Regions from separate parts of the Nitratireductor lacus genome, predicted to be linked through region 2. Evidence: riboswitches for the same ligand, from Rfam matches in the RefSeq annotation. Region 2 holds a riboswitch; the other holds the start of a gene.
The links. Region 2 has a riboswitch for cobalamin ahead of cobW (cobalamin biosynthesis protein CobW). Riboswitches for the same ligand answer to the same signal wherever they lie in the genome.
Positions count from the first base shown of each region.

Region 1: it holds a riboswitch for cobalamin, as region 2 does, so the genes downstream of both, AC07E3_RS01965 (LLM class flavin-dependent oxidoreductase) here and cobW (cobalamin biosynthesis protein CobW) in region 2, are expected to answer to the same signal.

Region 1 is NZ_JBWKMB010000002.1:34,514-40,213, forward strand. Features, by position in the region: gene AC07E3_RS01960 (sialic acid TRAP transporter substrate-binding protein SiaP) at 1-661, opposite strand, end outside; cobalamin riboswitch at 1,606-1,802, shown strand; gene AC07E3_RS01965 (LLM class flavin-dependent oxidoreductase) at 1,961-3,019, shown strand; gene AC07E3_RS01970 (ABC transporter substrate-binding protein) at 3,073-4,005, shown strand; gene AC07E3_RS01975 (FecCD family ABC transporter permease) at 4,027-5,196, shown strand; gene AC07E3_RS01980 (ABC transporter ATP-binding protein) at 5,193-5,700, shown strand, end outside.
Region 2 is NZ_JBWKMB010000009.1:89,684-95,383, forward strand. Features, by position in the region: gene cobO (cob(I)yrinic acid a,c-diamide adenosyltransferase) at 1-240, opposite strand, end outside; gene cobU (bifunctional adenosylcobinamide kinase/adenosylcobinamide-phosphate guanylyltransferase) at 242-760, opposite strand; gene AC07E3_RS09545 (HupE/UreJ family protein) at 776-1,396, opposite strand; cobalamin riboswitch at 1,432-1,631, opposite strand; cobalamin riboswitch at 1,692-1,893, shown strand; gene cobW (cobalamin biosynthesis protein CobW) at 2,067-3,104, shown strand; gene cobN (cobaltochelatase subunit CobN) at 3,109-5,700, shown strand, end outside.

The DNA.
Region 1 (5,700 bases), on a different contig from region 2:
TCTTGAACTGGATCGTTGGGAGTGGATTTTCCTGCGCGTCGACCACACCCTGCTGCAGGGCGAGATACACCTCGGCGAACGCCATTGGGGTGGGGTTTGCGCCTGTGGCGCGCGGGAACATCTGATAGGCCGGAGCGTTGGGCGTCCGAATTTTCAGACCCTCCATATCCTTCGGCGAAAGGATCGGCTTGTTGGCGGTCACATGGCGTGCACCGTAATAGGTCATGGCCGCGACCGTATTGCCGGAAACCTTGTTATACGCCTCACTCATCTCATCGAAGAGGTCGGAATTCACATAGGCCTTCCAGTGTTCATAGGAACGCATGGTGAAGGGGTAGTCGGAAATGCTTATGGGGCCGTAGGATTGCCCGAGAAAGGCAACGCCCGTGTAGATCACATCCACCGTTCCCAGTGAAAGCGCTTCGTTGAGGGCTGCTTCCTTCCCAAGCTGCGATGCGGGGAAGACTTCCATCCTGTACCGGCCCTCGGTCGCTTCCTCAAGAAGCTCGGCTGCGCGAAGCGCCGCCGCATGATAGGGGGTGGATGCCTCGTAGACGTGACCGAACTTCAGGACGTCCTGGGCGAAGGTGGCCGTTGCACTGGCGGCGATGGCCACAGCGGCTCCGATGGAGAGCGCGCGAAGTCTGGATAGTTTCAACATGGTTCCTCCCAAAAGAAATGTGCAGCTTCTCCCGGTGTAGCTGCATCAGGCACCTGTTATTGCCCCGCTGCCTCCGTTTGAAGGAAGCGGAACATTCCCGTCCTCCCACCCCTCATTGCGGGGGAGAACCAGGGCATTTACGGAGCCATGACGGCTCCGTTTTCGGCGATGCGAGGATCGACGAAATGCTCATGCAGATGATCGGCATGTACGAATACGCCGGCAGCCCTCCTTGCTGGACACGGCGATAGAGCTGATGATCGGCATGTGTTGAATATCATCACAAAGCCCCACACCTCCTGCGTGAGGCCACGATGGCAGCCTGTTTGCTGACACCACCGGCATAGTGGGCCTGGCATCGTTTGAGCTGGCGATGCTGATGATGGCGCCCCAACGCGTCTGAAGGCGCCCGGTCAAAGCACCGACCGCCTCGACTGCTGCGACGCAGAGCCTGTGGCCACAGGCTGCAGGCAGGTCAGGGCGCACGGAAATCCGGCATTCTGCCTGCAATTTGTCGCTCGATCAGAGCTGCCCATTAAACGAGACGTGTCCACCCGACTGCACCCCCCGAGGTGAGCAGCCATCCGACCGGCGTGCTCAATGTTTATATATGAAGCATACATTCATTTATAAATCAAACACTAGATCGCCGCGCGTTCATCCGGACGCACAAAGGACGATCTGAATTCTTGATGGAGCATCGGAATAATCCGAAAACCGGATTCCACTTTTCGGTCCGATGCTTTAGCTCCGCCATCGGTTGCCTTCCGTCGGAATGTGCCAACGCCGATGCAGCGGAAGGCCCGGATTTTCGCCTATGGATGGCGGACTTCGGACCGAAGGCGGCCACAGGACTGGCAGGGCGTTCGAGCCGGCTCGGTCGTGCCGATGATTTTGTCATGGAACCCGGCTGCGGTGTGTTGCGCGGCGACGGCTTCGCCGCTAGGGTCGCTCCCGCATGCGGTTCCGCATCCTGCGGATGAAAAGGGAACCCGGTGCGATCTCCTGGCGGGATCAATTCCGGGGCTGCCCTCGCAACTGTAAGCGGCAAGTTCTTTCCAATGCCACTGGCCAGAGCCGGGAAGGCGGAGCGAACGTCCGAGCCGCGAGCCAGGAGACCTGCCTCATGCATCGACCATAAACGCCGGACGAGGTGCGCCGGCAGGAGGATCAGAATGTATGCAGGCGCGGCTTCGCCGGCGACGAGACGATTTAACAGACTCGATTGCGTTCGATATGTTATATCATTTCAAATGAATCGTTCCCATCTTTTCCCATCGGTTGCTGCAGGTGGCCCGAATGCGCGTTGATCTGGCTGGATTTGCGCGGGAGGGGGCATTGGGCGACCACGCTGCTCTCATGCGCCTCGTGGAACGCGCCGATGCGCTTGGCTTTGGCGGCATCTGGTTCAACGAGTTTCACTTCGCCCGGGAGGCGCTGCCCTATCCGTCGACGCTGTTGCTCGGCGCAGAAATCCTGGCGCGTACGGAGCGGCTGCGCTTCGGCACGTCGATCCTCGTCCTGCCGCTCTATCACCCGCTCATGCTGGCCGAGCAGATCGCACAGCTTGATTTTCAGAGCGGCGGCCGGGTCGATGTGGGCATCGGACGTGGCACGGAGCCCGCGACTTTCACTGCTCTTGAGATTGCGCGTGATGATGCGCACCGTCGCTTCTGCGAGGCGCTCAGGATCATGATCGATGCGTGGACAAAGCCGCATTGCTCTGCCGATGCCGGACCCTGGAAATTCGCCAATGTCGCCGTCGGACCGCCTCCGGTGCAGAAACCGCATCCGCCCGTCTACGTGGCCGGCGTCTCAGAAGAAACCGTCGACATCGCCGCGCGAAACGGGTTTCCGCTGCTGCTCAGTCTCGAACCGAACGAGGCGCGGCAATTGCCCGTGTTTCACGCCGCACTTGATCGGCATGGCGCGTCGCGAGCATCGCTCACGACCTCGTCGCTCTCGCGTTACGTGGTGATTGCGCCGACCCGGGCTGAAGCTGATGAGCGGGTCGACATGCTTCTCGATAGACTGAACACGCGTCGTGCCGAACGCGCGCTGGCACGCGGGATGACGCCGCCAGAGCCGCGCAGCCGCGCTTTGATGATGGCTGATTTCACCATCGCGGGGACACCAGAGGATTGCCACGCACAACTGTGTGCGCTTTCGGCACGCACGGGTTCCAGCAGCATTCGCTGCCTGTTCAGCGCCAATGGCCTGATCGCCAACGATGTAGCGCTCAGGGGCATGGAGCTTTTTGCTGCCGAAGTGCTTCCGGCTTTCGACAGGCAGGCCTCTTCACCAACCCCATCTGAAAACGCCGGGAATGAGCCGGCTTTGCAAGGAGTGAATTCATGATGCGTTATGGCGGTCTCCGCGCTTTTGCGGTCGCGGGTCTATTGGCGGCTTCGATGCCTGCTTTCGCAGATGGAGCGGGCTTTCCCTATACGGATGAGAACTGCGGTGTCACCACCACCTATGAGGCACCGCCGGCAAGGGCCGTGACGCTCAGCAACAACGCGACGGAGATGATGCTGGCTCTGGGGCTGGAAGACCGCATGGCGGGCACCTCCTATATGGCGAACCTCCAGATCAGCCCGCAATATGAGGAAGCGTATAGAGGGGTTCCCGTGCTTTCGCCACTTGTCGCCACCACCGAGCAGCTTATCGAGGTGGAGGCCGATTTTGTCTATGCCGGCTATCCGGACGGGTTCAGCGAAAGCCGCCACACGCGCGACCAGTTGCATGATCTGGGCATGAAGACGCGGCTCAACACCGAAGGCTGCAATCTCGGCAAATTCGGCTTCGATGAACTCTACGCCGAAATCCGCTCTGTATCTGCCATCTTCGGCGTGCGCGAGCGCGGCGAAGCACTGATCGCCGACATTGAAAAACGGCTCGCTGCAGTGGAAGAGGGGCTCAAAGGCGCGGACGCCATACCGGTGTTCATCTTCAACGGGGGAGAATCCGCCCCACGCGCCGTTCTTGGCAACACCATGTTGTCGCATGTCGTGTCGCGGGCCGGTGGCGAGAACATCTTTGGCGATGTCGCAAATCGCTATGGTCAGGTGTCATGGGAGCAGATCGCCGAGCGTATGCCTGAATACATCGTCGTCTATTACTCCGGCACCGCCGGCGGCCAGGTGGTCGGTGACCCTGCCGGTGAGCTGGGCCAGGGACGGATCGAGATATTGAAGGCGAACCCGACCATCAGGGACGTGCCGGGCATTGTCGGTGAAAGGTTTGTGACGATCGATTCCGTCTGGGGCCAGCCGGGGCCGAGCTCCATCGATGCGGTGGAGAAACTGGCTCGCGCTTTCCATCCCGCGCGGATGGGCGAATAGCAGGCGAGCGGAACTCACAGGATGCATGCTCCCGCCCCGAGGAAGGACGATCCAGACAGCCACGAAGCGCTGCTTGCCGTGCTCCAGTCAGCACCGCCTGCGCGAGGCGCGGCTCTTCGCCCTGTCACTTCCGCCCGCGCGGCGAGCGGCGGGTCGCAGGGCTATGCGCTGGTCATTCTCCTGATGGTGGGGCTGCTCCTGGGCATGGCCATTGCGGGACTGATGTTCGGCTCCGTGCATATACCCGGTGGAACGGCGGTCGCCATTCTCGCCAATGTGGTGGCCGGCGACGGGTTGGTGGAGCCTGACTGGCGCGCGGTCTATGAGACCATTGTCGTCCAGACGCGCATGCCGCGTGTCGTGCTCGCCGCCCTTGTCGGCGCGAGCCTGGGGGTAACCGGCATGACGATCCAGTCCATCGTCCGCAATCCACTGGCAGGCCCGAGCATCCTCGGCGTTTCCTCCGGTGCGGCAACGGGCGCCGTGGTGGTGATGCGCTGGGGGCTTCTTGGCCTCGGCGTGTTCACGCTGCACATCTCGGCCTTTCTCGGCGGACTGGTGACACTCTTCGCAGTGTTCTGGGTTGCGCGAACGGGCGGGCACATGACGCCGACGCGACTTGTGCTTGCCGGTGTGGCGATGAGCGCGATCCTGAGTGCGCTCACAAGCCTGATTGTGCTCACATCGCCCGATCCGCAGCTCGCCTCACGGGTCTTGTTCTGGACACTGGGTGGCTTCGGCACCGCGCAGTGGAAGCTCATTCCCATCCCGCTCGTTGCCCTTGCGCTTGGGCTTGGCGTAATGCTGGTGCAGGCCCGCCGTCTGAACCTCCTGATGGCGGGAGACGAGAGCGCGGTGGCGCTCGGGCTCAACGTCCAGCGTTTCCGTCAGAGCATGTTTGTACTGGCAGCCGCGCTCACCGGCATCACCGTGGCGGTGAGCGGCGTGATCGGGTTTGTCGGTCTCATCATGCCACACATCGTGCGGTTTCTCGTCGGAGCGGATCATCGTCGCGCACTGCCGGCGGTGGCGCTTCTCGGTGCGAGCTTCACCATTGGCGCCGATCTTGTCGCCCGCACAGTGATCGCGCCGCTGGAGCTGCCCGTCGGCATCGTCACGGCGCTCGTGGGCGGCCCGTTCTTCATCTGGCTTCTGCGGCGCGATGCGCGCGCACTCGGGGGTGCGCGATGAGTGTTCGGCCCGGCACGCTCGATCTGCGTTCGGTCACCGTGCGCACCGGCGCAAAGACGCTGGTCGACAATGTGTCGATCAGCGTTTCGGAAGGTGAGATGGTCGGCCTTCTTGGGCCGAACGGCGCAGGCAAATCGAGCCTGTTGCGAACCATCTACCGCATAAACCGGCCGGCATCGGGCACGGTGCTCGTGAACGGTGAAGATGCGTGGCAGCAGCCCACGGAATGGGTGGCGCGCAATGTGGGTGCGGTGCTTCAGGATATGCCGGCGGAGTTTCCCCTGACGGTGCGCGACGTGGTCGCCATGGGCCGCTCGGCGCACAAGAAACTTCTCGAGCCTGATACGCCGCACGATCACACGCTGATTGCGGCGGCAATGGCGCTTCTCGGGCTGGCGCCGCTTCAGGACCGCGCTTTCCGCACACTTTCCGGTGGGGAGCGGCAGCGCGTTCTCGTTGCGCGTGCGCTGGTGCAGCAGCCGCGTCTTCTGATACTTGATGAGC
Region 2 (5,700 bases):
CTTCTCACCGCAGTGCCAGGCACCCTTGATGAACTGCACGACACCCACCCGGCGACCATGGCCGAGCATGCGCAGCGCAAGACCGAAGGCGGCGGTGGATTTGCCCTTGCCCGGCCCCGTATTGACGATCAGAAGCCCCTTCTCGACCGTCTTGTCGCGCACCTCGGCATCCTGAACCGCCTTGCGTTTGGCCATCTTTGCCTTGTGGCGCTCGGCTTCGTTTGCGTCGATCTCTCGCATGTCACTTCACTTTCATGGGAAGGCCGGCAACCACCAGCGTGACGCTGTCGGCAGTGGCGGCGACTTTCTGGTTCAGGAACCCCGCCTCATCGCGGAAACGGCGTCCGAGCGGGGTTTCGGGCACGATGCCGAAGCCGACCTCATTGGAAACGAGAACCGTGGTTCCTTCTCTTGCGGCAAAAGCTGCAACCAGTCTCTCGGCGGCAGGCTGCAGCTCATGGTCGTTCAGCATGAGATTGCTGAGCCACAGGGTCAGGCAATCGACCAGAACCGTTTCGCGGGCCGGCAATTTCTCAAGTACGCCCGGCAGGTCGAGCGGGGCGTCGTGCGTCTGCCACGCCCCCGCCCCCGCCTCCTTGCGCCGCGCGCGGTGCATGGCGATGCGTTCGCGCATCTCGTCATCGAAGGCCTGCGCCGTGGCGATGTAGTGCCAGGGCGCGGGTGCGGCCTCGATCAGCGTCTCGGCATGGCGGCTCTTGCCGGAGCGCGCGCCGCCCAGAACGAAATGAAGGGATCGCATCGCTATTTTGCCGGCTCAGCCGACAAGATGCCCGGCAAGGAAGGTCACGCCGACGCCAAGGATGGCGGCACCGGCAAGCCGGGGCTGCATGGCCTCGACGGCCCAGCCGCGCGAACGGACCAGAAAATAGACGCCAAGCGCGATGACGCTCTGGATTGCGGCAAGGCCGGCGAGATAGGCGATGAGCGGCGTCTCTTCGCTGCCGACGATGGCTTCGCCGAAGGCATAGCCATGGAACAAGCCGACCACCAGGAACAGGGCGAAGACGAGGATTTGGTTCTCCACCGCCCGGCCGCGCGCCAGAAGCCAGCCGCCGGCAAGAACGCTTGCCGCGATGATGATTTCCGCCGCCGGCAGATCAAGTAGCATCAGGTGCAGACCGACGCCGATCAGCGAACCGGCGACGAACAGAAGCGGCGCAAAAAGGCTCATGCCGGCAACGGCAGCCAACAGGCCGGCGGCGACGATGAAGGCCAGATGATCGAGCCCGATCACGGGATGCGCCAGACCCGAGACCAGTCCCTCATAGAGGGTCGTGGGCGTCTGCCCGTCCATGGCGTGATGGGCCTCGGCGCTGGTTGCGAAGAGCGATGCAAAAGCGAATACGGAAAAAATGCGTGCGATACGCGTGGTCATGTCCGGTCCTTTCCCCTCCACCCGAGGGATACGGTGTTTCTTTCATGCTGTCGGCAGGTTTCCTGGCTTGCGGGTCGAAGCGTTTTCCAGCCTTCCCAAGGCGTCATGCCTCAGTGGCGATCAGGAAAACGCTCACCGCTTACAGTTGCGGGGGCAGCCATGGCCTTGGCGCATTTTGCGCCGCACCATGTTCCCTCTGGTCCGCTTCAGCGGAACCGACAGCGGCCCGACCATACAGGAACAGCCTCTTCCGGCAAACGCTTTCTTCACGCATTGACAGACGTGCCGGGCGAGCCATAAATGCGAGGCAGACGGTCCTCTTCCCTCAAGGGAGGAGGCTAAGAGGGAATGCGGTGCGGGCCTTGCCCAATGCCGCAGCTGTCCCCGCAACTGTAAGCGGAGAGCGCACCTGACACGCCACTGGGGCAACGCCCTGGGAAGGCTGGAGAGCGCGGCGACCCGTGAGCCAGGAAACCTGCCGTCTGAAAGTGAAATCCTGTCCGCCTGGCGGGTGTCCCGGGCAAGGAGTGTGCATTGTGATTGCCGATTGCGCCACCGCGCGCCTTCTCTCTGCCATTCATGGCAACCTTGCCCAAACGCGGCCTGAAAGGGCTTGCGTCTCCCTCGCCCGCATCCCCGCATTCACCACACTCCGTCTGAAGGATATCCCATGACCACGAGCTTCAATCGTGTGCCCTGCACCGTCGTGACCGGCTTTCTCGGTGCCGGCAAGACAACGCTCATCCGCAATGTGCTGGAAAACACCAAGGGCAAGCGGCTTGCCATCATCGTCAATGAATTCGGCGATGCGGGCGTCGATGGCGAGGTGCTGAAAGGTTGCGGGCTCGACACCTGTCCGGAGGAAAACGTTCTGGAACTGGCCAATGGCTGCATCTGCTGCACCGTGGCCGACGATTTCGTTCCGGCACTCGACCAGATCCTCGCGCGCGAACCGAAGGTGGATCACATCCTGATCGAGACCTCGGGTCTGGCCCTGCCCAAGCCGCTGGTGCAGGCATTTCAGTGGCCGGCCATCAAGAATCGCGTCACCGTTGATGGCGTCATCGCCGTGGTGGACGGGCCGGCGCTGGCCGACGGTCAGGTGGCGAACGACATGGATGCGCTCGCCGCGCAGCGCGCCGCGGACGATTCGCTCGACCATGACGATCCGGTCGAAGAGGTGTTCGACGATCAGGTGGCCTGCGCTGATCTGATCGTATTGTCCAAGAGCGACCTTCTGGACGCGGAAGGCAACGAGCGCGCCCGCGCGCGGATCGAAGACCATCTGGCGCGCAATGTGCAGATCGTGCCGAGCGCGCACGGCAAGGTGGACCCGGCGCTGCTGCTGGGCCTCGGCCTCGCGGTCGAGGACGATATCGAGAACCGCAAGACGCATCACGACGATGCGCATGACCACGAGCACGATGATTTCGATACATTCGTTGTCGATCTGCCATCGGTCCTGCGGCCTGAAGATCTGGAAGCGCGCGTCAACGCGGCGGTGGGAACCGGCGAGGTTCTGCGCCTCAAGGGGTTCGCCCATGTGAAGGGCAAGCCCATGCGCCTGCAGGTGCAGGCAGTTGGCCCGCGCGTTTCGCATCATTACGACCGCCCATGGAAGGCCGGCGAAGCCGCGGAAACGCGGCTCGTCGTGATCGGCCTCAAGGGCATCGACCGCGCGCGCATCGAAAGCCTTCTCTCGGCGTGATCCGATGCACATCCTCGCCACCACCACCGCTTCTCTCGACGATCTGATCGAGCCTGTCGATCTGCAACAATCGCCGGCGGATATGGTGGCGCTGTCGTTCACCGACAGCGATCTGGCGGGGATCGCCTCTGCATGGCAGGCCGGGCGCGAGGCCCTGCCCTCGCTGCGCCTTGCCGCGCTGCGCGATCTCAGACACCCCATGTCGGTCGATCTGTGGATCGACAACACGGCAGCGCATGCCCGCACCATTCTGGTGCGGGTTCTGGGCGGCTATGAGTGGTGGCGCTATGGCTGCGACCGGCTTTCCGCGCTGGCCCGGCAAAAGGGCATTGCGCTGGCATTGCTGCCCGGCGAATGCCATCAGGACGACCCGCGCCTTGCCGAGCGTTCCACCGTTTCGCCGGAAGCGCGCGCGGCGCTGCTCGCCTGCTTCCGCGAAGGCGGGCCGGACAATATGCGCGCGCTGACCATGCAGATGGCGCGCCTTGCGGGGCGGGATACCGAAGCGCCGGAGGCCGAACCGGTGGCCAAGGCCGGCTTCTATGCGCCGGGCCATGGCATTGTGGAGGCCGATTTTTTCGCCACGCTGCCCGGCAGGGCAATCGTTCCGATCCTCTTTTATCGCTCCATGCTGCTTGCCAGCGATGTCGCGCCCATCGATGCGCTGGTGGAGGCGCTTGAGGAACAGGGTCTTTGCGCCGTCCCGATCTTTGTTTCCAGCCTGCGCGACCCGGTTGCCGCCGGTTTCGTGCGCGACGCCGTGGAGACGTTGAAGCCGCAGGCGCTCATCACCGCAACGGCCTTTTCCAGCGGTGCGGAACCCGGCGAAAAAACACTGTTCGACCGGTTTGGCGTGCCGGTTTTTCAGGTGGTCACCGCCACCACGCGGCGCGAAGCGTGGCAGGAAGGCCAGCGCGGTCTGGCACCCGCCGACCTCGCCATGCATGTGGTGCTGCCGGAACTCGATGGCCGTCTGATGGCCGGCACGATTTCCTTCAAGGATGAGGCGGCGCTGGATGAAGGGCTTTCCTTCGGCGTTCAGCGCAACCGGCCCGAACCTGCGCGCATAAGGCAGGTGGCGGCAAGGATTGCCGCGCATCTGAAACTTGCCCGCACACCAAAGGTCGAGCGCCGCATCGTCATCCTGATCCCGGATTATCCAAGCGCGCCAGGGCGCACCGGCTATGCGGTGGGTCTCGACGTGCCGTCGAGCGTGCTTGCCATGCTGCACGACCTTGGCGAAGCGGGTTATGCGGTTGACGGTGTTCCGGAGACGCCAAGGGCGCTGATGCAGCGGCTTGAACAGGTTTCGGAAGCGCTTTCGCTGGAAGACTATCGTGCCGCTTTCGATGCACTGCCCGAAGAGGCGCGCGAGAAGCTGATCGCCACATGGGGACCGGCCGAAGACGATGCGGAGGATGGCGTCTTTCCGTTTCGCGCGGCACGGTTCGGCAATGTCACCGTGGCGCTTGCGCCGGACCGGGGGCGCTCGGCGGACCGACGCGTGGACTATCACGACCCGACCCTTGCGCCGCGCCATGCGCTCGTCGCCTTCGGCCACTGGATGCGGGAGGGGCTCGATGCCCATGCGCTGATCCATGTGGGCGCGCATGGCACGCTGGAATGGCTGCCGGGCAAGACCGTGGCGCTGACGGAAACCTGTTTTCCGGAGATCGTGGCTGGCGCGCTGCCGGTGGTCTATCCCTTCATCGTCAGCAATCCGGGCGAAGCCGCGCAGGCCAAGCGCCGCATTGGCGCGGTGACGCTGGGGCATCTGACGCCGCCGCTGGCGGGCGCAGGGCTTTCGCAGGACCAGCAGGAGCTGGAACGGCTGGTGGATGAATATGCGCAGGCTGACGGTCTGGACCGCCGCCGCCGCGACCGGCTGGCGCGGCTGATCGTGGAAACCGCCGAGCGCACCGGCCTGACCTGTGATGCCGGCGTTGAGGACACGGGCGACACGGATGCGGCTCTGATGCAGATCGACGCCTGGCTCTGCGATCTGAAAGATTTCGCCATCAAGGACGGGCTGCACATTTATGGCCGGGGCAGCGGCATGGATGAAGCGCCCGAACGCCGCGCCTGCGCGGAAAGCGAAAAGCGTGCGCTTCTGGCCGCACTCGATGGCAGACACATCGCGCCCGGCCCCTCCGGCGCGCCGGCGCGGGGGCGCACCGATGTTTTGCCGACCGGCCGCAACATCTTCACCGCCGACCCGCGCACGCTTCCCACGCCAACCGCAACCGCGCTTGGCAAAATGGCGGCGGACGAGGCCGTGCGCGGCTATCTGCAGGAGCATGGCGACTGGCCGCGCTCGCTGGTGATCGATCTCTGGGGCAGCGCCAGCCTGCGCACCGGCGGCGAGGAGATCGCACAGGGGCTGGCGCTGATGGGCTGCCGCCCGCAATGGGATCAGGCGACGGGCTGTGTAACGGGCATCGAAGTGCTGCCGCCGGCCAGCCTTGGCCGTCCGCGCATCGACGTGACCTGGCGTATCTCGGGTCTGTTTCGCGACATGTTTCCCACCCAGATCGCGCTGCTCGACACGGGCATCGCCGCCGTGGCCGCGCGTGACGAGGACGACAGCGAAAACCCG